Regions from separate parts of the Streptomyces sp. NPDC086023 genome, predicted to be linked through region 3. Evidence: predicted binding sites of a transcription regulator. Region 3 holds the regulator's gene; each other region holds the start of a gene.
What was found. The regulator HrcA, encoded in region 3, represses chaperone genes, less so after heat shock. The targets are predictions, from matches to a motif close to TTNGCACTCNGNNNNNCNGAGTGCNAA.

Region 1 (9,781 bases), on a different contig from region 3:
CGGCACTCTACGTGAGGAAGCGAACACAGCGCTGGCATGACAGGCCGTCTGTCCTCCATCTGGAGCTATGCCCTATTTGGCGGCTTTTCTTCCGTTCGGCCTGTGTCTGAGGCTAGATTCCCAATGAGTCATATTTACATCTACTCGGATAGTAGATGTGGAGACATGGACCGTATCCGCCTCAGTACCGGCTTCAAGAGGACTACCCATGGCAGATTTCTCCCGCCTCCCCGGACCGAACGCCGACCTCTGGGACTGGCAGCTGCTGGCCGCCTGCCGGGGGGTCGACAGCTCCCTCTTCTTCCACCCGGAGGGCGAGCGGGGCGCGGCCCGGAGCGCGCGCGAGGCCTCGGCTAAAGAGGTCTGCATGCGATGCCCGGTGCGTGCCGAATGCGCCGCGCACGCTCTCGCCGTACGCGAGCCCTATGGCGTATGGGGAGGGCTGACCGAGGACGAGCGCGAGGAGCTGATGGGCCGCGCCCGGCACCGGCTCATCTCCGCTTCGGGAGCGGGTGGCACAGCCGCCCACTGAACCAGTGTTCGAAAGGCGCTGAAGGAACGATTCCGCTAATCCTGCCGGGGGCGGGAATCCGTGGCCGCCCCCGGGCGTGTCGTGCGGGCGCGGGCCGTCACGGGCCCGCGCCCGGGACACCTCACCGCGCCGCGGCGTGCTCCAGCCGGTCCAGCATGGCCGCGACGGCGGGCACACGCGCGAGGTCGGGCAGCGTGAGGGCGACGACCTCGCGCTCGACGGCGGGCTCCACCGTCACGGTCCTGGCCGACCCGGTCCGCACGGACTCCACGGCCAGCTCCGGCAGCACGGCCACGCCGAGCCCGGCGCCGACCAGACCCACCACCGCGGGGTAGTCGTCGGTGGCGAAGTCGATGCGCGGCGTGAAGCCCACGCCCTCGCAGACCTCCACCAGATGGCGGCGGCAGCGCGGACAGCCGGCGATCCACGGCTCGCCGGCCAGCTCGGCCATGCCCACCCGCTCCGCCCCGGCCAGCGGGTGCTCCTCGGGGACCAGGCCCACCAGCCGGTCCGTGAGCAGCGGCCGGACCACGAGGTCCGCCCACTCGGCGGGGCCGCTCCCCGCAGCCCCGGTGTACCGGAACGCCAGGGCGACGTCGCAGTCGCCCTCGCGCAGCATCTCCACCGAACGCGGCGGCTCGGCCTCCACGAGCGAGACGCGGGTGCCGGGATGGTCGGCGCGCATCGCCGCCAGCGCCTTGGGCACCAGCGTCGAGCTGCCGCTGGGGAAGGACACCAGGCGGACCCGCCCGGCTCGCAGACCCGCGATCGCCGCGACCTCCTCCTCGGCCGCGGTCAGACCGGCGAGGATGCCGGCGGCGTGGCGGACCAGCGCCTCGCCGGCCTGGGTCAGCCGCATCTCGCGGCCGGTCCTGATGAGCAGCGGGGTGCCGGCCGACTGCTCCAGCGCCTTCATCTGCTGCGAGACGGCGGGCTGAGTGCAGCCCAGCTCGCGGGCGGCGGCGGAGAAGGAGCCCGTGGCTGCGACGGCGCGCAGGATTCGGAGATGACGTGCCTCGATCACCCTTCGAGCATAAGCCCCCCTTTGACGCCGCTGTGAATATTGGTCTGCCCCTTTGGGAAACCCTGGGCTAGCGTTCGAGCATGCATCTGATCTCCGTGAACCTGGGCCGCGCCGTCGCCGTGGACCACACCGACCCGTCCGTGGGCGTGACGGGCATCGGCAAGGCGCCCGTGCCCGGGCCCGTACGCGTCTTCGCCCCCGGACCCAAGGGCGTCGGCGGCAGCGGCGTCGAAGGCGACGCGGTCTGCGACCTGCGCCACCACGGCGGCGACCACCAGGCCGTCTACGCCTACGCCCGCGAGGACCTCGACGCCTGGGAGCGCGAGCTGGGCCGCGAGCTGCCCGGCGGGATCTTCGGCGAGAACCTCACCACCTCGGGCGTCGACGTGAACGGCGCGCTGATCGGCGAGCGCTGGCGGGTCGGCCGGGACCTGGTCCTGGAGGTGGCCTCGGCCCGCATCCCGTGCCGCACCTTCGCGGGCCACCTGGACGAGGGCGGCTGGGTGAAGCGCTTCACGCAGGCCGCGAAGCCCGGGGCGTACCTCCGAGTGGTCCAGGGGGGCGAGGTGTCGCCCGGCGACGCCGTGGAGGTCGTAGACCGCCCGGACCACGAGGTCACGGTCGCCTTCTGGTTCCGCGCCTTCACCACCGAGCGGGAGCTGCTGCCGCGCACCCTCGCCGCCGGTGACGCCATGGAGCCGGAGGCGCGGGAAAAGGTCCGCGCGTACCTGGAGAAGCACGGCGGGACGACGGGCTGAAACCTGCGGCGGCTAGGTTGCGCACATGACGACTGCTCTGATTACGGGTTCCACGGCGGGCATCGGCGCCGCCTTCGCGCGCAAGCTGGCCGCCCAGGGGAACAACCTGGTGCTGGTGGCCCGGGACACCAAGCGGCTGCGCGAGCAGGCCACCGAACTGCACGACCGGCACGGGATCGAGGCCGAGGTGCTGACCGCCGACCTGTCGACGGAGGAGGGCATCGCGGCGGTCGAGCAGCGGCTCGGCGACCGCCGCGACCCGGTCGACCTGCTGGTCAACAACGCGGGGTTCGGCAACAAGGGCCGCTTCCTCGAAGTCTCGATGGCCGACGAGCTGACGATGCTGAAGGTGCACGTCGAGGCGGTGCTGCGGCTGACCTCGGCGGCGTCCGCGAGCATGCGCGAGCGCGGCCGGGGCGGGATCGTCAACGTGGCGTCGGTGGCCGCCTTCGTACCGCGCGGTACCTACGGCGCGAGCAAGGCGTGGGTCGTGCAGTTCACGCAGGGCGCGGCACGGGACATGGCGGGCTCCGGGGTGCGGCTGATGGCCCTGTGCCCCGGCTTCGTGCGTACGGAGTTCCACGAGCGGGCCGGCATGGGCACGGACAACATCCCGAACTGGATGTGGCTGGACGCCGACAAGCTGGTCACGGCGGCCCTGGCCGACCTGGCCAGGGGCCGCACCGTCTCGATCCCCGACCCGCGGTACAAGGCCCTGATGGGCGTCGTGAAGCTGACGCCGCGCGGGCTGCTGGGCGGGGTGTCCTCGCGCACCGGGCGCAAGTACGGACCCCAATGAGGGCGCCAGCCGGGGAGCGGCTGAAAAGCGCCAAACCAGCCGAATGGGTGGTTCTTCACTAAAATTGGGACTGTCCTTTCCAGCCCGGGAGACCGCCATGACATTCGTACAACTGGTCGATTACACGACGCACCAGCCCGAGGCCATGAACGACCTGCTCGACAAGTACGTCGCCCAGAGCCACGGCAGGCGCACGCTGACCCACAGCATCGTGGGCAAGGACCGCGACACGAACGACCACTACGTCGACGTCGTGGAGTTCCCTTCGTACGAGGAGGCCATGAAGAACTCGAACCTCCCCGAGACGGACCGCATGTTCCACGAGATGGTCGCGCTGTGCGACGGCATGCCGAAGTTCACCAACCTCGACGTGGTCCGCGACGAACACCTCAACACCATGCTGGTCAACCGGGTGTTCGAGGAGGTCATGCTGAACGGGAACATGGCCGTGTTCGAGGAGTGTTTCGCCACGAACTACATCGACCACGACGTCAGCAAGCCGGAGCAGACGGTCGTGGGGCGCGACGAGGTGATGAAGGACATTCAGATGTGGCGCGGCGGCTTCGAGATGTCCTTCGCCGTCGACGCGCAGCTCGCCCAGGACGACCTCGTCACCACCGTGTGGACGTGGCGCGGCAAGCACACGGGCGAGTTCATGGGCATGCCCCCCACCGGTAAGACCCACGAGACCACCGGCACCACCACCTTCCGCTGCACGGACGGCATGATCTCCGAGGGCTGGTGGCACTACGACATCATGCGCCTCATGCGCGAGATGGGCATGGACATGAACATGAGCGCGGACAAGGGGACGGGCGCCGCCGGCTGACGCCGCATCACCACGGGCAGGGTCCGCCGGCCCGGGCACGAGAGCCGGGGCCGAGACACGGGAAGGCCCCCGCCGCGTGCGACGGGGGCCTGCGTGTCAGCGCGTGGGTCAGTGGCTGTGGCCGTGACCGTGGCCGTGACCGTGGCCGTTGTCCTCCTCCTCGGCCGGCTTCTCGACGACCAGGGTCTCGGTCGTGAGCAGCAGCGAGGCGATGGAGGCGGCGTTCTCCAGGGCGGAGCGGGTCACCTTGACCGGGTCGATGACGCCGGCCTTGACCAGGTCGCCGTACTCGCCGGTGGCGGCGTTGAAGCCCTGGCCCTTCTCCAGCTCGGAGACCTTCGAGGTGATGACGTAGCCCTCAAGGCCGGCGTTCTCGGCGATCCAGCGCAGCGGCTCGACCACGGCGCGGCGGACGACGGCGACACCGGTCGCCTCGTCGCCGTCCTTGCCCAGGTTGTCGGCGAGGACCTTGGCGGCGTGGACCAGAGCGGAGCCACCACCGGAGACGATGCCCTCCTCGACCGCGGCGCGGGTCGCGGAGATGGCGTCCTCCAGACGGTGCTTCTTCTCCTTCAGCTCCACCTCGGTGGCGGCGCCGACCTTGATCACGCACACGCCGCCGGCCAGCTTCGCGAGGCGCTCCTGGAGCTTCTCGCGGTCCCAGTCGGAGTCCGTGGACTCGATCTCGGCCTTGATCTGGTTGACGCGGCCGAGGACGTCCTCGGAGGAGCCGGCGCCGTCCACGATCGTGGTGTCGTCCTTGGTGACGGTCACGCGGCGGGCGGAGCCCAGCACGTCCAGACCGGCCTGGTCGAGCTTGAGGCCGACCTCCTCGGCGATGACGGTGGCACCGGTGAGGGTGGCCATGTCCTGCAGCATCGCCTTGCGGCGGTCACCGAAGCCGGGCGCCTTGACGGCGACGGCGTTGAAGGTGCCGCGGATCTTGTTCACGACCAGGGTCGACAGGGCCTCGCCCTCGACGTCCTCGGCGATGATCAGCAGCGGCTTGGAGCCACCGGCCTGGATGACCTTCTCGAGCAGCGGCAGGAGGTCCTGGATGGAGGAGATCTTGCCCTGGTTGATCAGGATGTAGGGGTCCTCCAGGACCGCCTCCATGCGCTCCTGGTCCGTCACGAAGTACGGGGACAGGTAGCCCTTGTCGAAGGCCATGCCCTCGGTGAACTCGAGCTCGAGACCGAAGGTGTTGGACTCCTCGACGGTGATGACACCGTCCTTGCCGACCTTGTCCATCGCCTCGGCGATGAGCTCGCCGACCTGCTGGTCCTGCGCGGAGAGCGCGGCCACGGCGGCGATGTCGGACTTGTCCTCGATCGGGCGGGCGGTCGCGAGGAGGTCCTCGGAGATCGCCTTGACCGCGGCGTCGATGCCCTTCTTCAGGGCGGCCGGGGAAGCGCCGGCGGCGACGTTGCGCAGGCCCTCGCGGACCAGGGCCTGGGCCAGGACCGTGGCGGTGGTGGTGCCGTCACCCGCGATGTCGTTGGTCTTGGTCGCCACCTCCTTCACGAGCTGGGCGCCGAGGTTCTCGTACGGGTCCTCGATCTCGACCTCACGGGCGATGGTGACGCCGTCGTTGGTGATGGTCGGGGCACCGAACTTCTTGTCGATGACGACGTTGCGGCCCTTGGGGCCGATGGTCACCTTGACGGTGTCGGCAAGCTTGTTGACGCCGCGCTCGAGGGCGCGACGGGCGTCCTCGTCGAACTTCAGAATCTTCGCCATGGGAGCGTTTCAGTCCTCTTCGGTGAGACGAACTGCGCCCCGGGCACCCTGATATGGAGGTCTGGGGCCCGGGGCGCAGGTCAAAGCATCTGCTTCAGTGCGGTGCTTGGGTGAACTACTTCTCGACGATCGCGAGCACGTCGCGAGCCGAGAGGACGAGGTACTCCTCGCCGCTGTACTTCACCTCGGTGCCGCCGTACTTGCTGTACAGCACGATGTCGCCGACGGAGACGTCGAGCGGCAGGCGCTGACCGTCCTCGAAGCGGCCCGGGCCCACGGCGAGGACGACGCCCTCCTGGGGCTTCTCCTTCGCGGTGTCCGGGATGACCAGGCCAGAGGCCGTGGTCTGCTCGGCGTCCAGCGGCTGGACCACGATGCGGTCCTCGAGCGGCTTGATGGCAACCTTGGAGCTGGCGGTCGTCACGATCCGACCTCCCCCTTCGGAGATCTCACGGGGTTAACTGTCTGAGGTGGCGACCAGGTCGATCCGTCGTCGCGGGTGCCGGATCTGCCCGTCGCTGTGTTGGCACTCACCATGGGCGAGTGCCAGGGCCGAGACTATTCCGGCGATTAGCACTCGGTCAAGCGGAGTGCCAATTCACTGCGCGGCGCCCCCCGGAATCCACCCGCACCGCCCCGGGCCGGCGGCCCCGGACCCGGCCCGCGGACGCCGTCCCCAGGCCCCGGGGGCGGGCCGCCGGGGACACCCCGGGACCGTCACTCGCGGGCCCTGCCCCCCGGATGCCCCGGGGACGACCGCCGGGCCCACCCCGGGGCTTACCCCCTGGACCACCCACGACCTCAGGTGCGGGCCGCCTGGACCCGGGTACGGCCGGGCCTGGATGCATGCGGGCTGGTCCGGATGCGGGCCGGGACTCGGGCGCGGGGCCGGACTCGGGTGGCCGGCGTAACCCCGGAGGGTGGCGGGAGCCCGGCGGGGCGGCGCGAGCCCGCAGGGGGCCGAGCCCCGCGGGGCTGCCGGACCCCGGAGGGCTGCCTAACCCCGGAGGGCTGCGGGACCCCGGAGGGTCGGCGGGACCCCGGGTTCGGGGGGATTTGGGCGGTATGTGACGCTGGGCGGCGTGCGGATTCTGGTGGTGGAGGACGAAGTCGGGCTGGCCGAGTCGCTTCGGCGTGGCCTCGGCGCCGAAGGGCACTGGGTCGAGCTCGCCCACGACGGCCACCGCGGCCTGGAACTCGCGCTCGCCGGCGGCCCGTACGACGCTGTCGTGCTCGACCTGATGCTGCCCGGCCCCGGCGGGTACGAGATCTGCGCCCGCATGCGGCGCCACGGCGACACCACCCCCGTACTGATGCTGACCGCCAGGGACGGCGAGTACGACGAGGCCGAGGGCCTGGACGCCGGGGCGGACGACTACCTGACCAAGCCCTTCTCCTTCGTGGTCCTGTCGGCCCGCCTCCGCGCCCTCCAGCGTCGCGCCGGCACCGCCCCCGCCACCACCCTCCAGGCCGGTGACCTGGTGCTGGACCCCGTGGCCCGGCGCTGCCGCCGGGGCCCGTACGAGATCGAGCTGACCGCCCGTGAGCTGGGCGTCCTGGCCTGCCTGCTGCGCACCCCCGGCGAGGCGGTGGCCAAGCGGGACATCCTGGGCGAGGTCTGGGACGGTCCCGACGGCATCGACCCGAACATCGTCGAGGTCTACGTCTCCTCCCTCCGGAAGAAGGTCGACGCACCCTTCGGCCGCCGCTCCATCCGCACCGTGCACGGCCACGGGTACCGCGTGGTCCCCGATGGCGGCTGAGGCACGGCGCCCACAGCCGGGCCACGCCGCGCCGGTCCCCGGTCCCCGCCGCGCGCGGTACGGGCTGCGGGGGCGGGCCGCGTTGGCCGGGGGGCTGGCCATGGCGGCCGTGCTCGGTGCCGGCGGGCTCTGGCTGTACGGGCTGCTGCGCGCGAACCTGCTCGACAACACCACCGGCCGCACCGAGCCGGCCGCCCGCCGGACCGCCGCGCAGGTGGACACCGGCACGCTCCCCGCCGTGCTCCCCGACCCTGGCGGCGCCGACGAACTCGCCCGGCTGGCCCGTACCGTCAACGCCACGCTCGACCGGCTGGAGCTGGCCGACGAGCGGCAGCGCCGGTTCACCGCCGACGCCTCCCACGAGCTGCGCAACCCCCTCTCCGCCGTCCGCGCCCGCCTGGAGGTGGCACTGGCCCGCCCGGACCAGGAGTCGGTACGGGCCGCCCTCGCCGACACCGAGCGGCTCCAGCACGTCGCCGCCGACCTGCTCCTGCTGGCCCGCCTCGACGGCCGGCCCCCGCTCGCAGCCGAACCGGTCGACCTGGCGCTGCTGGCCGCCGAGGACCTGGCCCGGCGCCCCGCCCCGCGGGTGCCGGTGAGGGTGGTGGCGGGGGCGCCCGTACCGGCGTACGGGAACCCCGGACAGCTGGCCCGGCTGCTCGCGAACCTGGTCGACAACGCCCTGCGGCACGCCCGCACCGAGGTGCGGGTCCACGCGGCCGCCGGCCCCGGCGGCGACCCGGTGCTGGAGGTGGCGGACGACGGTCCCGGCATCCCGGCGGCGGACCGGGAGCGGGTCTTCGAGCGCTTCGTACGGCTGGACGGGGCCCGCTCCCGGGACCGCGGCGGCACCGGCCTCGGCCTGGCCATCGCCCGCGAGATCGCCCTGGCGCACGGCGGCGCGCTGACCTCGGGCACGGCACCGGGCGGCGGTGCCCGGCTGACCCTCCGGCTCCCCGCGCAGCGGCCCGCCTGGGAGCGCGAGGGCCGCGAGGCGGGCCGGAAGGCCGAGATCGAGACGGTACGGAACTTCCTCGGCGTGCCGGTCGACCACTTCGCCGAGCTGAACCTGGCCGGTTTCCACCACCTCGCCGGCGCGCTGGACGGCGTACCCGTCTGTCTGAAGCACGACGTGAAGGACCGGTACTCGGGTGCCGACTTCACCGCGGGCCACCACACCCTCGACGGGCGGCAGTCGCTGGCGTTCGTCCGCCAGCGGCACGGGCTGCCCATGGGCGACCTGGACCGCACCAGGCGGCAGCAGGCCTTCCTCGCGGGGGCGCGGTACGAGCTGAGCCAGGCCGGGACCTTCACCGATCCGGCGAAGCTGGTGCGGCTGCTGGACACGGCCAGGCAGGACCTCGTCACGGACGAGGGCTGGGACCTGCTGTCCTTCGTCGGGCAGGCGAAGAACCTCTCCGGCGGGGACGTCGAGTTTGTGACACTTCCCATCAAAGGGTTCGCGAGGAACCACGGCGAGGACGTCAACGTCGTTGATGATATGAAGATAAAGCGCCTCATAGCCGAGCAGATCGGGCCCAAGGCCGCTGCCGGCCCCGACTCCTCCGGCGCCCCCGGCGCGCCGGCCCACTCCCCCGCCCCGGCCTCCTCCCCCGCCCCGAGCACGCGGGACGGCGGTGGCAGCGCGAGCTCCGCGATCGACGGCGGCGGCATTCCGTGCGTGGACTGACCCCCCTGACGGTGGCGGGCGCCAAACGGCGCACCGAGGCGCTGCTGCTGGCCTTCGTCGTACTGATCACGGTCGGCGGGCACGCCAGCGTGGGCCTGTCGATGACCGGCAGGCTGCCGGACAACCTCGCGGACTTCGCGATCAGCATGAGCCTGCTGGCCCTGGTCGGGCACCTGGCGGTGCGCCGCTTCGCCGCGTACGCCGACCCGCTGATCCTCCCGATCACGCTGCTGCTGTCGGGCATCGGTCTGGTGCTGCTGGCGCGCCTGGACACGACGTACCTGGCCAAGTGGCCGAAGTCCGGGGCGACCGCGCCGAACCAGCTGATGTGGACCGTGGTGGGCACCGCGATCTGCATCGTCGTGCTGATGGTGCTGCGCGACCACCGCCACCTCCGGCGGTTCATCTACATCACCATGCTGGTGGCACTGGTGCTGCTGATGGCCCCGATGTTCTTCGGCGCGGACATGTACGGCGCCAAGCGGTGGATCGTCATCGGCGGGCAGTCGCTCCAGCCGGGCGAGTTCGTGAAGATCATGATCGCGGTCTTCTTCGCCGGCTACCTGGTCACCCACCGCGACTCGCTCTCGCTGACCGGGCGGAAGGTCCTGGGCGTGCGGCTGCCGCCGATGCGCCAGCTCGGACC
Region 2 (9,781 bases), on a different contig from region 3:
GCCTGTCATGACTTCATCAGAGGAGACAGTTGTCCAGCTTCACCCGCCGCGACCGTAGCCGCCGACTGCGCCGTCTCACGGCCTGCGCCGCCTTCGTCCTCTCGGCGAGCGGGCTCGCCACCGCCCTGCCCGCCGCGGTCCCCGGCGAGGCCGGCGGCGCGACCGCCCACGCGGCCACCACCCTCAAGCCCCGCACCGACGTGGACGGCGACGGGCAGAACGACCTGCTGTTCCGGTACGCGTCGGGCGAGGGGACCATGTGGTCCACGAAGTACGTCCGGGCCCAGAACTACACGTACTACGGCTACCCGGCCGCCCAGCCCAAGGACGTCATCGGCCTCGGCAACGTGCGCGGGGACGGACGGCCCGAGGTGCTCCAGCTGACCGCCGACGGCCGCCTCTCGCTGCACACCGCGACGGTGTCCGGCACCCTCGCGCCCACCTGGACCGGCACCGGCTGGCAGATCTACGACCGCGTGGTCGCCGCCGACGACCTGAACCGCGACGGCCGCCCGGACCTGATCGCCCGCACGCCGTCCGGCGACCTCTACCTGTACAAGAGCAACGGCAGCTCCACGGGCAACCCGTTCTCCACCCGCACGAAGGTCGGGTACGGCTGGTCCGGCTACGACCAGCTCGTCGGCGCCGGAGACCTGGACCGCGACGGCGTCGGCGACGTCCTGGCCCGCGACCGCTCCGGCTACCTCTGGTACTACAAGGGCAGCGGCAGCTCGACCGCGCCCTTCAAGTCGCGCGTGCCGTGAACGCCGCCGGCGAGCTGTACTTCCACGACAACCGTTCCGACGGCCTCTACCCGTCGTACGAGACCTCCGGCACCTTCCCCGCGGGCAGGAAGCTGGTCACGGCCGCCGGGATCGACGGCTCGAACCAGGCCGCCGTACTCGCCTTCGGCGGCGGACAGCTGACGAACGTCAAGAAGAACGCCCTGGTCAGCGGCGACTTCTCCACCACCAACCTGGTCGCCGGCCCCGGCGACCTGACCGGCGACGGCCGGGGCGACCTGGTCACCCGCGACACCGCGGGCGTCCTCTGGCTGCGCGCCGGCAGCGGCAACGGCACCGGGTTCGCCGCACCGGTCCGCGTCGGCAGCGGCTGGGGCACGTACAAGGCGCTGGTCGGCAGCGGGGACGTCAACGGCGACAGCCGCACCGACCTGATCGCCCAGGCCACCGACGGCAACCTCTACATCTACCGGGGCACGGGCAGCGCCACGGCACCCTTCACGTCCCGCCAGCTGATCGGCTCCGGCTGGAACACCTACAACGCCATCGCCGCCTCGGGCGACCAGAACGGCGACGGCCGCGCCGACATCGTCGGCCGTGACAGCAGCGGAAAGATGTACGTCTACCTCGGCACCGGCGGCTCCGGTACGGCGACCTTCGCCGCCCGCAAGGCCATCGCGACCTACGGCCCGAACGGCGCGGGCGGCAGCTGGAACGTCTACCCGCAGATCGGCTGACAGCCTCACTGCACCAACGCCCGAGGGCGGCACCCCCGATGGGGTGCCGCCCTCTGCGTACAGCTCTTCGGATCCGTGGATCCTCAGGACCTGCCGATCAGCCAGGGGCCGATCAGAAGTCCATGTCACCGCCCGGCATGCCGCCCGGAGCGGCCGCGGCCTTCTCCGGCTTGTCGGCGATGACGGCCTCGGTGGTCAGGAACAGGGCCGCGATGGAGGCCGCGTTCTGCAGGGCGGAACGGGTCACCTTGGCCGGGTCGATGATGCCCTCGGCGATCATGTCGACGTACTCGCCGGTCGCGGCGTTCAGGCCGTGGCCGACGGGGAGGTTGCGCACCTTCTCCACGACGACGCCGCCCTCAAGACCACCGTTGACGGCGATCTGCTTCAGCGGGGCCTCCAGGGCCAGCTTGACGGCGTTGGCACCGGTGGCCTCGTCGCCGTCCAGCTCCAGCTTCTCGAAGACCGCGGAGGCCTGGAGCAGGGCCACGCCACCACCGGCGACGATGCCCTCCTCTACGGCCGCCTTCGCGTTGCGAACGGCGTCCTCGATGCGGTGCTTGCGCTCCTTCAGCTCGACCTCGGTCGCGGCACCGGCCTTGATGACCGCCACGCCGCCGGCGAGCTTCGCGAGGCGCTCCTGGAGCTTCTCGCGGTCGTAGTCCGAGTCGGAGTTCTCGATCTCGGCGCGGATCTGGTTGACGCGACCGGCAACCTGGTCGCTGTCACCGGCACCGTCGACGATCGTGGTCTCGTCCTTGGTGATGACGACCTTGCGGGCGCGGCCGAGCAGGTCCAGGCCGGCGTTCTCCAGCTTGAGGCCGACCTCCTCGGAGATGACCGTGCCACCGGTGAGGATGGCGATGTCGCCCAGCATGGCCTTGCGGCGGTCGCCGAAGCCCGGGGCCTTGACGGCGACGGACTTGAAGGTGCCGCGGATCTTGTTGACGACCAGGGTCGACAGGGCCTCGCCGTCGACGTCCTCGGCGATGATCAGCAGCGGCTTGCCGGACTGCATGACCTTCTCCAGCAGCGGAAGGAGGTCCTTCACGTTGCTGACCTTGGAGTTGACGATCAGGATGTACGGGTCGTCCAGGGACGCCTCCATACGCTCCATGTCGGTGGCGAAGTACGCCGAGATGTAGCCCTTGTCGAAGCGCATGCCCTCGGTGAGCTCCAGCTCCAGACCGAAGGTCTGGGACTCCTCGACCGTGATGACGCCTTCCTTGCCGACCTTGTCCATGGCCTCGGCGATGAGCTCGCCGATCTGGGTGTCGGCGGCGGAGATGGAGGCGGTCGAAGCGATCTGCTCCTTGGTCTCGACCTCCTTGGCCTGGTCGAGCAGGGCGCCGGAGACGGCCTCGACGGCCTTCTCGATGCCGCGCTTCAGGGCCATCGGGTTGGCGCCGGCGGCCACGTTGCGCAGGCCCTCGCGGACGAGCGCCTGGGCGAGCACGGTCGCGGTGGTGGTGCCGTCGCCCGCGACGTCGTCCGTCTTCTTGGCGACTTCCTTGACCAGCTCGGCGCCGATCTTCTCGTACGGGTCCTCGAGCTCGATCTCCTTGGCGATGGACACACCATCGTTGGTGATCGTGGGCGCGCCCCACTTCTTCTCGAGGACGACGTTGCGGCCCTTGGGGCCAAGGGTGACCTTGACGGCGTCGGCGAGCTGGTTCATGCCGCGCTCGAGACCGCGCCGGGCCTCCTCGTCGAACGCGATGATCTTGGCCATGTGAAGTGGTCCTCCCGGACTGGGGTGGAATGCTCCGGACCGCGCCAGCGCCCGCGACGGACGGCCTGCGTGCCCTGCGGGTCCTTGCCCCGGGGGCTCGCGGGCCTCACCGACCCAGTCCTCGTCTTTATCACTCTCACCCGGAGAGTGCTAACGCCAATGATTAGCACTCGACCCCCCCGAGTGCAAGCGAGTCAGGCGAGGTCGCCCACCGGATGAGACGGACGATCAACGGACGATCAAGGGGGACGCGGGGCGCGCGGAGGGGCGCGCGGGCACGCACGAGGGGCCCGCACCCTCCCCGGGTTGCGGGCCCCTCGTACGTGTATGCGTCGTTGGTCGATCGCGCCGCGGCCTCAGCTGGTGGCGAGCTTGACCATGTCCGCCTGCGGACCCTTCTGGCCCTGCGAGATCTCGAACTCGACTCGCTGACCTTCCTCGAGGGTGCGGTAGCCGTCCATCTGGATCGCGCTGTAGTGGACGAAGACGTCCGCACCACCGTCGACCGCGATGAAGCCGTAGCCCTTCTCCGCGTTGAACCACTTGACGGTGCCCTGAGCCATGCCTAACTCCCCTATTACTGGCCCTTGCGCGGGGCCGCACTTCGCGGACCCGGGTCAGACCTTGCGCCGTAACGCGCCGACCGCGGCTGAATGTATCTGCACCAGTGCTGTCTGCAACAGGTCATTCCGACGAGAATTCAGGACACGTCGGAATCCAGAGAAGGCACGAAAATTCGGATTACAGCAGGGCAAGTCGGGCCGGATGAAACGCGCCAACAGCGCATATCGCACACGTACATTGACCCGATGTCGACCATGCCGCTGTTCGCTCATATGCGCGCGGCATGAACAGCGAGGGGGGCTACCCCAACCCTACCGCGCGCAATCAACCAGAATCGCCCCCTCCGCTTTTGCGGAAGGGGCGATTCGATGAACTATTCGGTCTCCGGAAAAGGCTCCGGAAACGGGACTCAGCAGCCGCCCGCGACCGCCGGAATGATGGAGATGCCGGCGCCCTCGGGGGTCGCCGTCTCCAGGCCGCCCTCGAAGCGCACGTCGTCGTCGTTCACGTACACGTTCACGAAGCGGCGCAGCTTGCCCTGGTCGTCCAGCACGCGGGCGGCGATGCCGGGGTGGTTCTGCTCCAGGGACTCGATGACCTCGGCGAGGGTGGCGCCCTCGGCGGGGACCTCGGCCTGGCCGCCCGTGTAGGTGCGGAGGATGGTGGGGATGCGGACGTTGACGCTCATGGGGCTGTGCCTTCCGGGGAGCAGCGGCGGGGGATCAGGAGGCGAGGCCGGCGGCGCGGAACGCGTCCAGGCTCGGGCGGATGGTGGCGGTCTGGCCGGTGCCGGAGATCGCCTCCAGGGTCTTGAGGCCGTCACCGGTGTTGAGGACGACCGTGGTGAGGGACGGGTCCAGCCGGCCCTCCTCGATCAGCTTCTTCGTGACGCCGACGGTCACGCCGCCCGCCGTCTCGGCGAAGATGCCCTCGGTGCGGGCGAGCAGCTTGATGGCGTCCACGACCTGCTCGTCGTTGACGTCCTCGACGTAACCGCCGGTGCGGCGGGCGATGTCGAGCACGTACGGGCCGTCGGCCGGGTTGCCGATGGCCAGCGACTTGGCGATGGTGTTCGGCTTCTGCGGGCGGACCACGTCGTGGCCGGCCTTGAAGGCGGCGGAGACCGGGGAGCAGCCCTCGGCCTGGGCGCCGAAGATCTTGTACGGCTTGTCCTCGACCAGACCGAGCCTGATCAGCTCCTGGAGACCCTTGTCGATCTTCGTGAGCTGCGAGCCGGAGGCGATCGGGATGACGATCTGGTCGGGCAGCTGCCAGCCGAGCTGCTCGCAGATCTCGTACGCCAGGGTCTTGGAGCCCTCGCCGTAGTACGGGCGGAGGTTGACGTTCACGAAGCCCCAGCCCTCGCCCAGCGGGTCGCCGATGAGCTCGGAGCAGAAGCGGTTGACGTCGTCGTAGTTGCCCTCGATGCCGACCAGGTCGCCGCCGTACACCGCGGCCATGACGACCTTGCCCTGCTCCAGGTCGTGCGGGATGAACACGCAGGAGCGGAAGCCGGCGCGGGCGGCGGCGGCGCCGACGGCGCCGGCCAGGTTGCCGGTGGAGGAGCAGGAGAGCGTGGTGAAGCCGAAGGCGCGGGCGGCCTCGACGGCGATCGCGACGACGCGGTCCTTGAAGGAGTGCGTCGGGTTGCCGGAGTCGTCCTTGACGTAGAGCTTGCCGGTGACGCCCAGCTCCCTGGCCAGGTTCTCGGCGTCGACGAGCTTGGTGAAGCCGGGGTTCAGGTTCGGCTTCCCGGCCACGTCCGCGGGGACGGGCAGCAGCGGGGCGTAGCGCCAGATGCTGTTCGGGCCGGCCTCGATCTGCTTGCGGAGGGTCTCCGGGTCGCCGAGGGGCAGGTCGTACGCCACCTCCAGGGGCCCGAAACACTCGGCACAGGCGAAGATGGGGCCGAGGTCGAAGCGGGTCCCGCACTCGCGGCAGGAGAGTCCGGCGGCGGGGCCGAGGTCGACCTGGGTGGGGGTAGCGTGCTGTGAAGCCATGATGGCGAGGCCCTTTCTCCTCATCTTCCCCATGGCGGACGTCGCCATGAGACGGAATTGGCACCTTCCCTAGCCGGGAGCCTCGCTGCGCGACGATGCGCACGAGACCGGCTGGAGGGTTGCCGGGGCTTCAACGGGCCGTGTCCCTCTGCCCCTCTGGATGAGCGGTATTCGATTGTCAGCGCGGCATCCGACCCCCGACATGCGATGGTCATCCGCGTTGTTCAAGACTGTAACCGAAGGGCCGGGAGGTGGAAGGTTCCGTCCGAACGGCGAGATAGAGATCACTGGGAACGATCACTGACGAGGGGATCCGGGGTGCTGGAAGAGGTGGAGCGCTGGCTGGCCAGCCGGTCCTGGTCGGCTGCCGACCGCCCGCTCGACCAGCTGGCCGCCGCCAAACGGGCGCGGGGCAGCCGGGTCAGCGTGGTGCTGCCGGCGCTCGACGAGGAGGCCACGGTCGGGGAGATCGTGGAGGTCGTCCGGCGCGATCTGATGGACCCGGTTTCCGGTACGCCGCTGGTGGACGAGCTGGTGGTGGTCGACTCGGGCTCGACCGACCGGACCGCCGAGGTGGCCGCCAAGGCCGGCGCGCGGGTGGTGCACCGGGACGAGATCCTGCCGCGGATCCCGGCGCTGCCGGGCAAGGGCGAGGTGCTGTGGCGGTCGCTGCTGGTGACCTCGGGGGACATCGTCTGCTTCGTGGACGCGGACCTGCGGGACTTCGACGCCGCCTTCGTCTCGGGGATCGTCGGCCCGCTGCTGACCGATCCCGAGGTGCAGTTCGTCAAGGCGATGTACGACCGGCCGCTGGTCGGCGCGGGCGGGGTGCCGGACGCGGGCCCGGGCGGCGGTGCCGGGCAGGGCGGCCGGGTGACGGAGCTGGTGGCCCGCCCGCTGCTGAACCTGCACTGGCCGCGGCTGGCGGGGTTCGTCCAGCCGCTGGGCGGCGAGTACGCCGTACGCCGGTCGCTGCTGGAGCGGCTGCCGTTCCCCGTCGGGTACGGGGTGGAGCTGGGGCTGCTGGTGGACGCCCTGCACACGGTGGGCCTGGACGCGCTGGCGCAGGTGGACGTCGGGGTGCGGATCCACCGGCACCAGGACGGGCTGGCGCTGGGGCGGATGGCGGCCGCGATCTACCGGACCGCGCAGCTGCGGCTCTCGCGGGGCCATCTGGTCCGCCCGGAGCTGACGCAGTTCGTGCGCGGCGAGGGCGGGTTCGAGCCGCGGACGTACGCCGTGGACACGGAGGAGCGACCGCCGATGCGGGAGATCGAGGAGTACACACGTTTGAGCGGCCGCGAGGCGGGCTAGGTTCGCCGCATGGCTACCCAGGACGGTCTTCAGGATCCGCGGCCGGGTCCGCAGGTGCTCGTCGCGGCCAACCGCGGCCCCCTCTCCTACGCCCTCGCCGCCGACGGCACGCTCAGTGCCCGGCGCGGCGGGGGTGGTCTGGTCTCCGGCCTCTCGTCCGCCCTGTCCCGGCGCCCCGGCTCGCTCTGGGTCTGCGCCGCGCTGGGCGAGGGGGACCGGGAGGCGGTGCGGCGGGGGGTGTCCGAGGCGGGCGTGCGGATGCTCGCGGTCGACGAGGGGGTCTACCAGGACGCGTACAACGGCATCGCCAACTCGGTGCTGTGGTTCGTCCACCACATGCTGTACGACGTCCCGGTCGAGCCCGTCTTCGACGCGGAGTTCCGCCGTCAGTGGGACGGGTACGTCGCCTACAACCGCGCCTTCGCGGAGGCCCTGGCCGCGGAGGCGGGCCAGGGGGCGGCGGTGCTGGTCCAGGACTACCAGCTGGCGCTGGTGCCGGGGCAGCTGCGCGCGCTCCGGCCCGACCTGCGGATCGGCCACTTCACGCACACCCCGTGGGCGCCGCCCGAGTACCTGCGGATCCTGCCGGACGACATCCGGGAGCAGCTGCTGCGCGGGATGCTGGGTGCGGACCGGGTGGGCTTCCACACCGAGCGGTGGGCCGCGGACTTCGCGCGCTGCGCGGCGGAGCTGGGCGAGACGCCCGCGGTGTCGGTGCACCCGCTGGGCGTGGACGCCGAGGACCTGCGGACGCTGGCGCACCGGCCGGTGGTCGAGGAACGGCTGGCCGAGCTGCGGGAGGTCGTCGGCGACCCGGCGCGGAAGACGGTCGTGCGGGTGGACCGGACGGAGCTGAGCAAGAACATCGTGCGGGGCCTGCTGGCCTACCGGGAGCTGCTGCGCGAGCGGCCCGAGTGGCGGGGCCGGGTGGTGCACCTGGCCTTCGCGTACCCGTCGCGGCAGGACCTGGCCTCGTACCGCTCGTACACGGAGAGCGTGGGGCGGCTGGCGGAGGAGATCGAGGCGGAGTTCGGCACCCCGGACTGGCGGCCGGTGGTGACGTACGTGAAGGACGACTTCCCGCGCTCGCTGGCGGCGTACCGGCTGGCGGACGTGGCGCTGGTGAACCCGGTGCGGGACGGCATGAACCTGGTCGCGAAGGAGATCCCGGTGGTCTCGGACCGGGGCTGCGCGCTGGTGCTCTCGCGGGAGGCGGGGGCGTACGACGAGCTGGGCGAGGACGCGCTGGTGGTGAACCCGTACGACGTGTCGGCGACGGCGCGGGCGCTGCACGAGGCCCTGTCGATGGGGGACGCGGAGCGCACGGAGCGCACGAAGCGGATGGCTGCCGCCGGCTGCGCGTCGCCACCGGTCCGCTGGTTCGAGGCCCAACTGGCGGAGCTACAGGCCTAACCGGCCCCACGCCGCGCGCGGGTCCCGTGCCGGGTGCGGGTCCCGGCACGGGTCCCCGCGCTACGGCCCGTCAGGACAGGGCGGCAGCCAGGTCGGCCAGGAAGGTGACGACCGCGGGAGGGCCGTCCAGGACCAGGTCCGCCCGCTCGGCCAGCTCCGCGACCTCCGCGCTGCCGCTGCACACCAGCAGCCCCGGCAGCCCGTTCTGCCGCAGCTTCTCCACGGCGGAGAAGGCGGCGAGGTCCCCCAGGTCGTCGCCCGCGTACAGCACCGCACCCGCGCCGGTCTCCGCGAGGTACTCGGCGAGGGCGACGCCCTTGTCCATGCCCGGCGGACGGAGTTCCAGGACGGCTCGGCCGGGCTCCACGATCAGCCCGTGGCGCTGGGCCAGCTCGGCGAGCGGCTCCCGCAGGGCCTCGAAGGCGGCCTGCGGATCGGCGGCACGGCGCGTGTGGACCGCGACGGCCCGCCCCTTCTCCTCGATCCAGGTGCCCTGCCAGGCGCCGATCGCGTCGAGGAACCCGGGCAGTTCGGCCCGGACGGCCGCGACGCCCGGGTGCGGGGCGGGGGCGTGGACGGTGCCGGATATCGCGTCCCAGCGTTCGGCGCCGTAGTGGCCGAGCACGGTCAGTCGCTCCAGGCCGGGTACGCCGGCGAAGCCGCCGTACCGTACGGCGACGCCCGCCGGGCGGCCGGTGATCACGGCGACGGAGCCGACGCGGGGCGCGAGGGCCGACAGCGCGGGGACCGCACCTGGGTGGGCGCGGGCCTGGTCCGGGTCGGGGACGATCTCGGCGAGCGTCCCGTCGAAGTCGAGGGCGACGACCGACCGCTCCGGTGTGCGGAGCAGCGCGTCAAGCGCTTCGCGGCCTGCGGGAGTGGTGGGCGTGGGCATGCGGTGCGGATGACTCCCCATGGCCCCGACCCTACCGGCGCACGGCCCACGGTGCGGGGTGCTTCCGCTTAACCCCCGGGCATCCGAAGCGGGCACGGGCCCCGGGCACGGCCGGGCGGATCAGCACCGACCCGGGGCGGCACCGGCCCGAGGCGCCACCGAACCAAGGCGCACCGAACCAAGGCGGCGGCGGCCCGAGGCGGCGGCGGCCGGCCGGAGCAGCGAACCGAGGCAGCGCCTGCCCGAGGCGCCACCGAACCAAGGCGGCACGAACCGAGGCGGCACCGAACCAAGGCGGCACCGAACCAAGGCGGCACCGAACGAAGGCGGCACCGAACCGAGGCGCCCCCGAACCGCGCGGCACCGGCCCCCCGCGGCGGCGG
Region 3 (9,781 bases):
CCGTCGGCGGTTTTGTAGCCGCCGGCCAGGAAGCCCAGTCCGCCCGCGTCGGACACGGCTGCGGCGAGCTGCGGGCCGGAGGCGCCGCCCGCCATGGGGGCCTGCACGATCGGGTGCGGGTGGAGATCGCTCAGCGCGGAGGACATGACCTGCATCGTGCCATGTCCCCCGCACGGTGCCGAATCAGGGCATTCGCCTGGCATAGTCCGCCCGGAGCCGGTGCACCGGCGGTTCTCCGGGCGGCCGTTGGGCGTTCGCCCAGCGGCCGCCGGAGCACGCTCCGCGCACGGTCAGCGGCCGTTGAAAGCGTCCTTCAGCCGCGAGAACAGCCCCTGCTGCCCGGGCTGACCGTGTCCGCCCGGGGGCCACCCCCGGACCCCCGGCAAGGCCCCCGCCGCCGGGGGCCACCGCCGTCAGCGGCCGTTGAAAGCGTCCTTCAGTCGCGAGAACAGCCCCTGCTGCCCGGGCTGGAACTGGCCCGTCGGGCGTTCCTCGCCGCGCAGCTTCGCCAGCTGGCGCAGCAGTTCCTCCTGCTGCGGGTCCAGCTTCGCCGGGGTCTGCACCTCGACGTGGACGATCAGGTCGCCGCGGCCGCCGCCGCGCAGGTGCGTGACGCCGCGCCCGTGCAGCGGGATCGACTGGCCGGACTGGGTGCCGGGCCTGATGTCGACCTCCTCCATGCCGTCCAGCGTCTCCAGCGGGCACTTCGTGCCCAGGGCCGCCGCCGTCATGGGGATGGTGACCGTGCAGTGCAGGTCGTCGCCGCGCCGCTGGAAGACCGGGTGCGGCAGCTCGTGGATCTCGACGTACAGGTCGCCGGCGGGGCCGCCGCCGGGGCCGACCTCGCCCTCGCCCGCGAGCTGGATCCGCGTGCCGTTCTCCACACCGGCCGGGATCTTGACCGTGAGGGTGCGGCGGGAGCGGACCCGGCCGTCACCCGCGCACTCGGGGCACGGGGTCGGGACGACGGTGCCGAAGCCCTGGCACTGCGGGCAGGGGCGCGAGGTCATGACCTGGCCCAGGAAGGACCGGGTGACCTGGGAGACCTCGCCGCGGCCGCGGCACATGTCACAGGTCTGGGCGGAGGTGCCGGGTGCGGCGCCCTCGCCGGAGCAGGTCGTGCAGACCACGGCGGTGTCGACCTGGATGTCCTTGGTCGTGCCGAAGGCCGCCTCGTCGAGCTCCAGCTCAAGACGGATCATCGCGTCCTGGCCGCGCCGGGTGCGCGAGCGCGGGCCGCGCTGGGACGCCGTACCGAAGAAGGCGTCCATGATGTCCGAGAAGTTGCCGAAGCCACCGGCGCCGAAGCCGCCCGCACCGCCGCCGCCCGAGGCGGACAGCGGGTCGCCGCCGAGGTCGTAGACCTGCTTCTTCTGCGGGTCCGACAGCACCTCGTAGGCGGCGTTGATCTCCTTGAAGCGCTCCTGCGTCTTCGGGTCCGGGTTGACGTCCGGGTGGAGTTCGCGCGCCAGGCGGCGGAAGGCCTTCTTGATCTCGTCCTGGGACGCGTCGCGGCGTACGCCGAGTACGGCGTAGTAGTCGGTGGCCACTTACGACTCCGCCAGGATCTGTCCGACGTAACGTGCCACTGCGCGTACCGCTCCCATCGTTCCGGGGTAGTCCATGCGGGTCGGTCCGACCACGCCGAGTTTGGCGACTGCCTCGCCGCCCGAACCGTAGCCGACCGACACGACGGACGTGGAGTTCAGCCCTTCGTGGGCGTTCTCGTGCCCGATGCGTACCGTCACGCCCGGTTCCTTGGCCTCGCCGAGCAGCTTGAGGAGCACGACCTGCTCCTCAAGCGCCTCCAGCACCGGCCTGATCGTGAGGGGGAAGTCGTGTCCGAAGCGGGTGAGGTTGGCGGTGCCGCCGATCATCAACCGCTCCTCGGTCTCCTCGACCAGTGTCTCCAGCAGCGTGGAGAGCACGACCTGGACGGTGCCCCGGTCGTCGGTCTCGAAGGATTCCGCCAGGTCCTGCACCAGCTGCGGCACGTCCGCGAACCGGCGGCCGACGACCCGGCTGTTCAGCCGGGCCCGCAGATCCGCCAGCGAGGTCTCGCCGAACGGCGCCGGGCAGTCGACCATGCGCTGCTCGACCCGGCCGGTGTCGGTGATCAGTACGAGCATCAGCCGGGCCGGCGCGAGGGAGAGCAGCTCGACGTGGCGCACCGTGGAGCGGGTGAGGCTCGGGTACTGCACGACGGCGACCTGCCGGGTCAGCTGCGCGAGCAGCCGGACCGTGCGGCCGACGACGTCGTCGAGGTCGACCGCGCCGTCCAGGAAGTTCTGGATGGCCCGGCGCTCCGGGCTCGACAGCGGCTTGACGCCCGCGAGCCGGTCGACGAAGAGGCGGTAGCCCTTGTCGGTCGGGATGCGGCCGGCGCTGGTGTGCGGCTGGGCGATGTAGCCCTCGTCCTCCAGCACCGCCATGTCGTTGCGCACGGTGGCCGGCGAGACGCCGAGCTTGTGGCGCTCCGTGAGTGCCTTGGAGCCGACCGGCTCCTCCGTCCCGACGTAGTCCTGGACGATGGCGCGCAGCACCTCGAGTCTGCGTTCGCTGAGCATCGCGCACACCTCCAGCTGTGATGCCCGGTTCGTTTCACTGGCTTGGCACTCGATGCGTGTGAGTGCCAGAGATCCCCCGGTCAGTGTACGGCGGCGGGGTACGCCCCTAGCAAGGGCGGCCCGTCACGGTAGCGTCGCGGTATGGACGTGGCTTGGGAAGAGGCGGGGTGGGAACGGCTGACCGGGCGCACCGGCCGGCGGCGGCTCCCGGTGTGGGACTGCACGGTGGGACTGGTGGTGGGGGACCGTTCGGTGCTCATGGTCGACCCCGGTTCGTGCGTGCGGGAGGGCGCCGAGCTGCGGGCTCAGGCGGAGCTGCTGACCGGCCGGAGAGTGACGCACCTCGCATTCACGCACGGCCATTTCGATCATGTTCTGGGTGCCGCGGCGTTCTCGGGGCCCGAGGTGTTCGGCGCGGTCGGCCTGGACGCGCTGCTCGTGGCGGAGCGTGAGGAGCTGCGCGAGTCCGCGGTGCGGCACGGGCTCGCGGCGGAGGAGGCGGCGGAGGCCGCGGAGCTGCTGGTGCCGCCCCGGCACCACGTCTCGGGCGAGTGGACGCTGGACCTGGGCGGGGTGCAGGTGCTGCTGGCGAACGTGGGGCCGGGGCACACCGGCCACGACCTGGCCGTGCTGGTGCCCGGCGAGCGGGAGGTCGTGTTCTGCGGGGACCTGGTGGAGGAGTCCGGGGAGCCCCAGGCCGGGCCGGACGCGGTGCCCGGCCGGTGGCCGGCGGCGCTGGACCGGCTGCTGGCGCTGGGCGGGGAGGACGCGCTGTACGTGCCGGGGCACGGTTCGGTGGTGGATGCCCGGTTCGTCCATGAGCAGCGCGACACACTGGCCCGTCGTTTCGGCGTGTCGCGCGCGTGAGGGTGACGCCGTTCCTACTGTCGTGCGAATGCGACAGTACGGTCCCGACCTGACCCCGCCCTGGAAGAAGTCCCGGCCCGCGCCCGAGGTGCCGGCGGACCACGATCTGGTGGTCGAGGAGGTGGCCACCGGGTGGTGCGGTGCGGTGGTCGCCTGCGAGGGCGGCACGGTGACGCTGGAGGACCGCTTCGGCAAGCGCCGCGCGTTCCCCCTGGAGCCGCGCGGCTTCCTGCTGGAGGGGGCCGTGGTGACCCTCGTACGGCCCTCCGCGCGCCCGGCGGCCGCGGGCCCCGGCCGGACGGCCTCGGGCTCTGTGGCGGTCCCCGGGGCCCGGGCGCGGGTGGCCCGGGCCGGCCGCATCTACGTGGAGGGGCGCCACGACGCGGAGCTGGTCGAGCGGGTGTGGGGCGACGACCTGCGCATCGAGGGCGTGGTGGTCGAGTACCTGGAGGGCGTCGACGACCTCCCGGCCATCGTCGCCGAGTTCGCCCCCGCCCCGGACGCCCGCCTGGGCGTGCTGGTGGACCACCTGGTCCCCGGCTCGAAGGAGTCCCGCATCGCGGCCGCGGTGACCGGGGCGGACGTGCTGGTGGTGGGCCACCCGTACGTCGACGTCTGGCAGGCGGTGAAGCCGTCCTCCCTGGGCATCGCCGCCTGGCCGGAGGTGCCGCGCGGCCAGGACTGGAAGACCGGCGTCTGCCGCGCCCTCGGCTGGCCGCAGAACACGGGCGCGGCCTGGCAGCACATCCTGTCCCGCGTCCGCTCGTACCAGGACCTGGAGCCGTCCCTGCTGGGCCGCGTGGAAGAACTGATCGACTTCGTGACGGCGCCCGCGTGACCTACGGCAGGGTGCCGAACTCCTCGGTGCCCAGGACCAGGCCCAGGCCCGCCAGCGGAACCGGCTCCCCGAACTTGCTGGTCCGTTCCGCCCGGTACCCGGCCTGCTCCCCGGAACCGAAGGGCTCGGTGAGCATCGTGCACTTGGCCTCGAAGGGGTCCACGATCAGGTACGCGGGCACGCCGCCGGCCGCGTAGAGGGAACGCTTGGTCACGTAGTCCCGGAGCCTGCTCGTCTTGGACACCACCTCGACGAGGAGCGTGACGACCTCGACGGGCATGAGACGTCCGGACCCGGGCGCGGCCTCCCTGGGCACGACGACGAGATCCGGTTGCGGCTCGCTCGACTCCCTCAGCAGGTCGACGTCCTGGGTCTGCAGCCGGAGCCAGCGATCGCGGGGAATCGAGTCCTGGATCGCTTCCACGATCAGGTTGTGGACCAGGTCCGGCCCGGCCATCATCACGATTTCCCCCCTGAGGAGCTCGACCTTGATGCCCTCGGGAGCCTGGAGACTCTCGAAGAACTCGGTCATCCGGCGATCGTCCACAGCGGTCATCTCCGTGCCTCCACTTCTGCCGCCGTGAGCTACGGCGCCAGGCTATGGACAGGTTAGGCAGCGTCCCGGGGGTTCCGCGTGGGTTCACCCCGGTGGGTGAACGCTGCCGTCGCTGCGAGCCGAGCCGGCGGCTCCGTCAGTCCACCAGGTCGCGGACCACCGCGTCCGCGAGGAGGCGGCCGCGCAGGGTGAGGACCGCGCGGCCCTCGGCGTACGGGCCGGGCTCCAGCAGGCCGTCGGCGAGCGCCCGGCCGGCGGCCGCGAGCCCGGCCGGGGCCAGCAGGTCCAGCGGGCAGCCGTCGGCCAGCCGGAGCTCCAGCAGGACCCGCTCGACGCGCCGGTCCTCGGCGGACAGCAGCTCGCGCCCGGCGCCGGGGCTGCGGCCGGCGGCGAGGGCGGCGGCGTAGGCGCCGGGGTGCTTCACGTTCCACCAGCGGACGCCGCCGACGTGGCTGTGAGCGCCGGGGCCCGCGCCCCACCAGTCGGCGCCGCGCCAGTACAGCTCGTTGTGCAGGCACCGGCCGGCCTCGGAGGTGGCCCAGTTCGACACCTCGTACCAGTGGTAGCCGGCGCCGGAGAGGACCTCCTCGGCGATGAGGTACCGGTCGGCGTGCACGTCGTCGTCGGTCATCGGGACCTCGCCGCGGCGGATCCGGCGGGCCAGCTGGGTGCCCTCCTCGACGATCAGGGCGTACGCGCTGACGTGGTCGGGGCCGGCGCCGAGCGCGGCGTCCAGGGAGGCCCGCCAGTCGTCGTCGGACTCGCCCGGGGTGCCGTAGATGAGGTCGAGGTTGACGTGCTCGAAGCCGGCGGCGCGCGCCTCGGCCACGCAGGCCTCGGGGCGGCCGGGGGTGTGCGTGCGGTCGAGCACCTTCAGGACGTGCTGCCGGGCGCTCTGCATGCCGAAGGAGATGCGGTTGAAGCCGCCCTCGCGCAGCTCGGCGAGGTACTCGGGGCCGACGGACTCCGGGTTGGCCTCGGTGGTGACCTCGGCGTCGGGGGCCAGGCCGAACTCGTCCCGGATCGCCGCGAGCATGCGGACGAGGTCGGCGGCGGGCAGCAGGGTGGGCGTGCCGCCGCCGACGAAGACGGTGCGCACCTCGCGGGGGTCGCCGCCGAGGACCTTGCGGGCCAGCCGGATCTCGTCCGTCAGGGTGTCGGCGTAGTTCTCGCGGGAGGCGAGCACGCCGCCGGTGCCGCGCAGCTCGGTGGCGGTGTAGGTGTTGAAGTCGCAGTAGCCGCAGCGCGTGGCGCAGTACGGAACGTGCAGGTAGAAGCCGAGCGGGCGGTCGTCGGCGCCTTCCAGGGCATGCGGAGGCAGCGCCCCGTCGTCGGGCACGGGCTCACCATCGGGCAGTACGGAAGGCATGGGCCCATTGTCCCGTACCGCCCGACGGTGTCGGACGTGATGCCGGTCGCGTCCCGCTGCCGGGGCGCGGGTCCGGGTCAGGCCTCGCGGGAGCCCTCGTACATCTCGTCGATGAGGTGCTTGAACTCGCGCTCGACGACCGGCCGCTTCAGCTTGAGGCTGGGCGTGAGGTCGCCGTGCTCGACGTCCAGGTCGCGGGGCAGCAGCCGGAACTTCTTGATCGTCTGCCAGCGCTGGAGGCCCTCGTTGAGGGTCTGGACGTACGTCTCGACCAGGCGGTTCGTCTCGGGCGCGGCCACGACCTCGGCGTACGGCTTGCCCTCCATGCCGTGCTCGGCGGCCCAGCCGAGGATGGCGGCCTCGTCGAGGGCGATGAGGGCGGTGCAGTAGTTCCGGTCGGCGCCGTGGACGACGATGTTGGAGACGTAGGGGCAGATCGCCTTGAACTGGCCCTCGACCTCGGCCGGGGCGACGTACTTGCCGCCGGAGGTCTTGATCAGGTCCTTCTTGCGGTCGGTGATCCGCAGGTAGCCGTCGGGCGAGAGCTCGCCGATGTCGCCGGTGTGGAACCAGCCGTCGGCCTCCAGGACCTCGGCGGTCTTCTCGGGCAGCCCGTGGTAGCCCTCCATGATGCCCGGGCCGCGCAGCAGGATCTCGCCGTCGTCGGCGATGCGGACCTCGGTGCCGGGGAGGGGCTTGCCGACGGTGCCGGTGCGGTAGGCCTCGCCGGGGTTGACGAAGGACGCCGCGCTGGACTCCGTCAGGCCGTAGCCCTCCAGGATGTGGATGCCCGCGCCGGCGAAGAAGTAGCCGATCTCGGGGGCGAGGGCGGCGGAGCCGGAGACGCAGGCGCGCAGGTTGCCGCCGAAGGCCTCGCGGAGCTTGCCGTAGACGAGCTTGTCGGCGATGGCGTGCTTGGCGGAGAGGCCGAAGGGCGCGGTCGCCTTGCCGGTGCGGCGGAAGTTGTCCTGGGTGACCTTCGCGTATTCGCGGGCGACCTCGGCGGCCCACAGGAAGATCTTGTACTTGGCGCCGCCGGCGGCGCGGGCCTTGGCGGCGACGCCGTTGTAGACCTTCTCGAAGATGCGCGGCACGGCCGCCATGTAGGTCGGCTGCACGACCGGCAGGTTCTCGATGATCTTGTCGATTCGGCCGTCGACGGCGGTGACGTGGCCGACCTCGATCTGGCCCGAGGTGAGGACCTTGCCGAACACGTGGGCCAGCGGCAGCCACAGGTACTGGACGTCGTCGGCGGTGATCAGGCCGGTGGCGACCGTGGCCTTGGCCATGTACGACCAGTTGTCGTGCGGCAGCCGGACGCCCTTGGGGCGGCCGGTGGTGCCGGAGGTGTAGATCAGGGTGGCGAGCTGGTCGGCGGTGATCGCCGCGATCCGCTCCTTGATGGCCTCGGGGTGCTCGGCCAGGTGGGCGTTGCCGCGCTCCTCCAGCTCGGCGAGGGAGAGCACCCAGCCCTCGGGGTCGCCCTCGGCCGGGACGGCGTCGTCGGCGTTCAGGACCACGACGTGGTGCAGGCCGGGCAGGTCCTTGCGGTGCTCACGGGCCTTGGCCAGCTGGGCGGCGTCCTCGGCGATGAGCACCCGGCTGTCGGAGTCCGAGAGGATGAACGCCGACTCCTCGGCGTTGGTGCTCGGGTAGATCGTGGTGGTCGCGGCGCCGGCGCACATCACGCCGAGGTCGGCGAGGATCCACTCGACGCGGGTGTTGGAGGCGAGGGCGACGCGCTGGACCGGCTCGACGCCGAGGGCGATGAGACCGGCGGCGATGGCGAAGACCCGGTCGGCCGCCTGTCCCCAGCTGAGCGACTTCCACTCGTCCGGCCCCTGGCCCGAGGCCGCCGGGACGGGATAGCGGTAGGCCTCGCCGTCGGGCGTGGCGGCAACGCGCTCAAGGAAGACGGACGCCACGGTGGGCGGGCGATTCTCGATCAAGGACTTTGTGTCGCTCACGACATCCTCCGGACCGGTCCACGCGGAGTTGCGTGGGAGCGTGGGGACTGGCGGGTTTTTGTAACTGGCGAGTAACCATCGAGCAGTGATCAGAGTAGAGGCCGCCCGGCCGGGGCGTAAGAGCCAGAGTGCGGCCGGTTCATAACGAAACGGGCCCCCGCGCGTCTGCGTGGGGGCCCGTTTTCGGACAACGTGGTTACTTCTTCTTCGCGCCGGACTCGTCGCTGGACAGCACCGCGATGAAGGCCTCCTGCGGGACCTCCACGGAGCCGACCATCTTCATCCGCTTCTTGCCTTCCTTCTGCTTCTCCAGCAGCTTCCGCTTGCGGGAGATGTCACCGCCGTAGCACTTGGCGAGGACGTCCTTGCGGATGGCGCGGATCGTCTCGCGGGCGATGACCCGGGAGCCGATGGCGGCCTGGACGGGCACCTCGAACGCCTGCCGCGGGATGAGCTCGCGCAGCTTGGCGACCAGGCGCACGCCGTACGCGTAGGCCGCGTCCTTGTGGGTGATCGCGGAGAAGGCGTCGACCTTGTCGCCGTGCAGCAGGATGTCGACCTTGACCAGGCTGGAGGCCTGCTCGCCGGTGGGCTCGTAGTCGAGGGAGGCGTACCCGCGGGTCTTGGACTTCAGCTGGTCGAAGAAGTCGAAGACGATCTCGGCGAGCGGGAGGGTGTAGCGGATCTCGACGCGGTCCTCGGAGAGGTAGTCCATGCCGAGGAGGGTGCCGCGGCGGGTCTGGCACAGCTCCATGATCGAGCCGATGAACTCGGTGGGCGCGAGGATCGTGGCGCGCACGACCGGCTCGTAGACCTCGGAGATCTTGCCCTCGGGGAACTCGCTCGGGTTGGTGACCGTGACCTCCTTGCCGTCCTCCAGGACGACCCGGTAGACCACGTTCGGCGCGGTGGCGATCAGGTCGAGGCCGAACTCGCGCTCCAGGCGCTCGCGGATCACGTCGAGGTGGAGCAGGCCGAGGAAGCCGACGCGGAAGCCGAAGCCGAGCGCGGCGGAGGTCTCCGGCTCGTACACCAGGGCGGCGTCGTTGAGCTGGAGCTTGTCGAGGGCCTCGCGGAGGTCCGGGTAGTCCGAGCCGTCCAGCGGGTACAGGCCCGAGAAGACCATGGGCTTCGGGTCCTTGTAGCCGCCGAGGGCCTCGGTGGCGCCGCCCGTCATCTGGGTGATCGTGTCACCGACCTTGGACTGGCGGACGTCCTTCACACCGGTGATCAGGTAGCCCACCTCGCCGACGCCGAGGCCGTCGGCGGCCAGCATCTCGGGCGAGTTCGTGCCGATCTCCAGCAGCTCGTGCGTGGCGCCGGTGGACATCATCCGGATGCGCTCGCGCTTGTTGAGCTTGCCGTCGACGACACGGACGTAGGTGACGACACCGCGGTACGAGTCGTAGACGGAGTCGAAGATCATCGCGCGGGCGGGCGCGTCGGCCACGCCGACGGGCGCCGGGACGGTCTGCACGACGCGGTCGAGCAGGGTGTCCACGCCGACGCCGGTCTTAGCGGAGACCCGCAGGACGTCGCTGGGGTCACAGCCGACCAGGTTCGCCAGCTCCTCGGCGAACTTCTCCGGCTGGGCGGCCGGCAGATCGATCTTGTTGA

Region 1: groES (co-chaperone GroES) is a predicted target of HrcA. The motif match lies at 6,253-6,279, and genes of this name have one in related genera.
Region 2: groL (chaperonin GroEL) is a predicted target of HrcA. The motif match lies at 3,376-3,402, and genes of this name have one in related genera.

Annotation. Positions count from the first base shown of each region.
Region 1 is NZ_JBITRX010000006.1:230,197-239,977, reverse strand. Features, by position in the region: gene ACIF6F_RS14870 (WhiB family transcriptional regulator) at 209-532, shown strand; gene ACIF6F_RS14865 (LysR family transcriptional regulator) at 654-1,556, opposite strand; gene ACIF6F_RS14860 (MOSC domain-containing protein) at 1,637-2,314, shown strand; gene ACIF6F_RS14855 (SDR family NAD(P)-dependent oxidoreductase) at 2,340-3,113, shown strand; gene ACIF6F_RS14850 (ester cyclase) at 3,211-3,942, shown strand; gene groL (chaperonin GroEL) at 4,051-5,682, opposite strand; gene groES (co-chaperone GroES) at 5,798-6,106, opposite strand; gene ACIF6F_RS14835 (response regulator transcription factor) at 6,765-7,445, shown strand; gene ACIF6F_RS14830 (LCP family protein) at 7,546-9,135, shown strand; gene ACIF6F_RS14825 (FtsW/RodA/SpoVE family cell cycle protein) at 9,123-9,781, shown strand, end outside.
Region 2 is NZ_JBITRX010000001.1:117,058-126,838, reverse strand. Features, by position in the region: gene ACIF6F_RS00655 (FG-GAP repeat domain-containing protein) at 30-764, shown strand; gene ACIF6F_RS00650 (FG-GAP repeat domain-containing protein) at 761-1,480, shown strand; gene groL (chaperonin GroEL) at 1,593-3,212, opposite strand; gene ACIF6F_RS00640 (cold-shock protein) at 3,569-3,775, opposite strand; gene ACIF6F_RS00635 (ubiquitin-like small modifier protein 1) at 4,186-4,464, opposite strand; gene thrC (threonine synthase) at 4,499-5,800, opposite strand; SAM riboswitch class I at 5,794-5,943, opposite strand; gene ACIF6F_RS00625 (glucosyl-3-phosphoglycerate synthase) at 6,095-7,090, shown strand; gene ACIF6F_RS00620 (trehalose-6-phosphate synthase) at 7,100-8,503, shown strand; gene otsB (trehalose-phosphatase) at 8,574-9,419, opposite strand.
Region 3 is NZ_JBITRX010000030.1:20,352-30,132, forward strand. Features, by position in the region: gene ACIF6F_RS34825 (nitronate monooxygenase) at 1-146, opposite strand, end outside; gene dnaJ (molecular chaperone DnaJ) at 414-1,550, opposite strand; gene hrcA (heat-inducible transcriptional repressor HrcA) at 1,551-2,567, opposite strand; gene ACIF6F_RS34840 (MBL fold metallo-hydrolase) at 2,709-3,434, shown strand; gene ACIF6F_RS34845 (DUF3097 domain-containing protein) at 3,463-4,272, shown strand; gene ACIF6F_RS34850 (Uma2 family endonuclease) at 4,274-4,828, opposite strand; gene hemW (radical SAM family heme chaperone HemW) at 4,965-6,197, opposite strand; gene ACIF6F_RS34860 (AMP-dependent synthetase/ligase) at 6,275-8,164, opposite strand; gene lepA (translation elongation factor 4) at 8,361-9,781, opposite strand, start outside.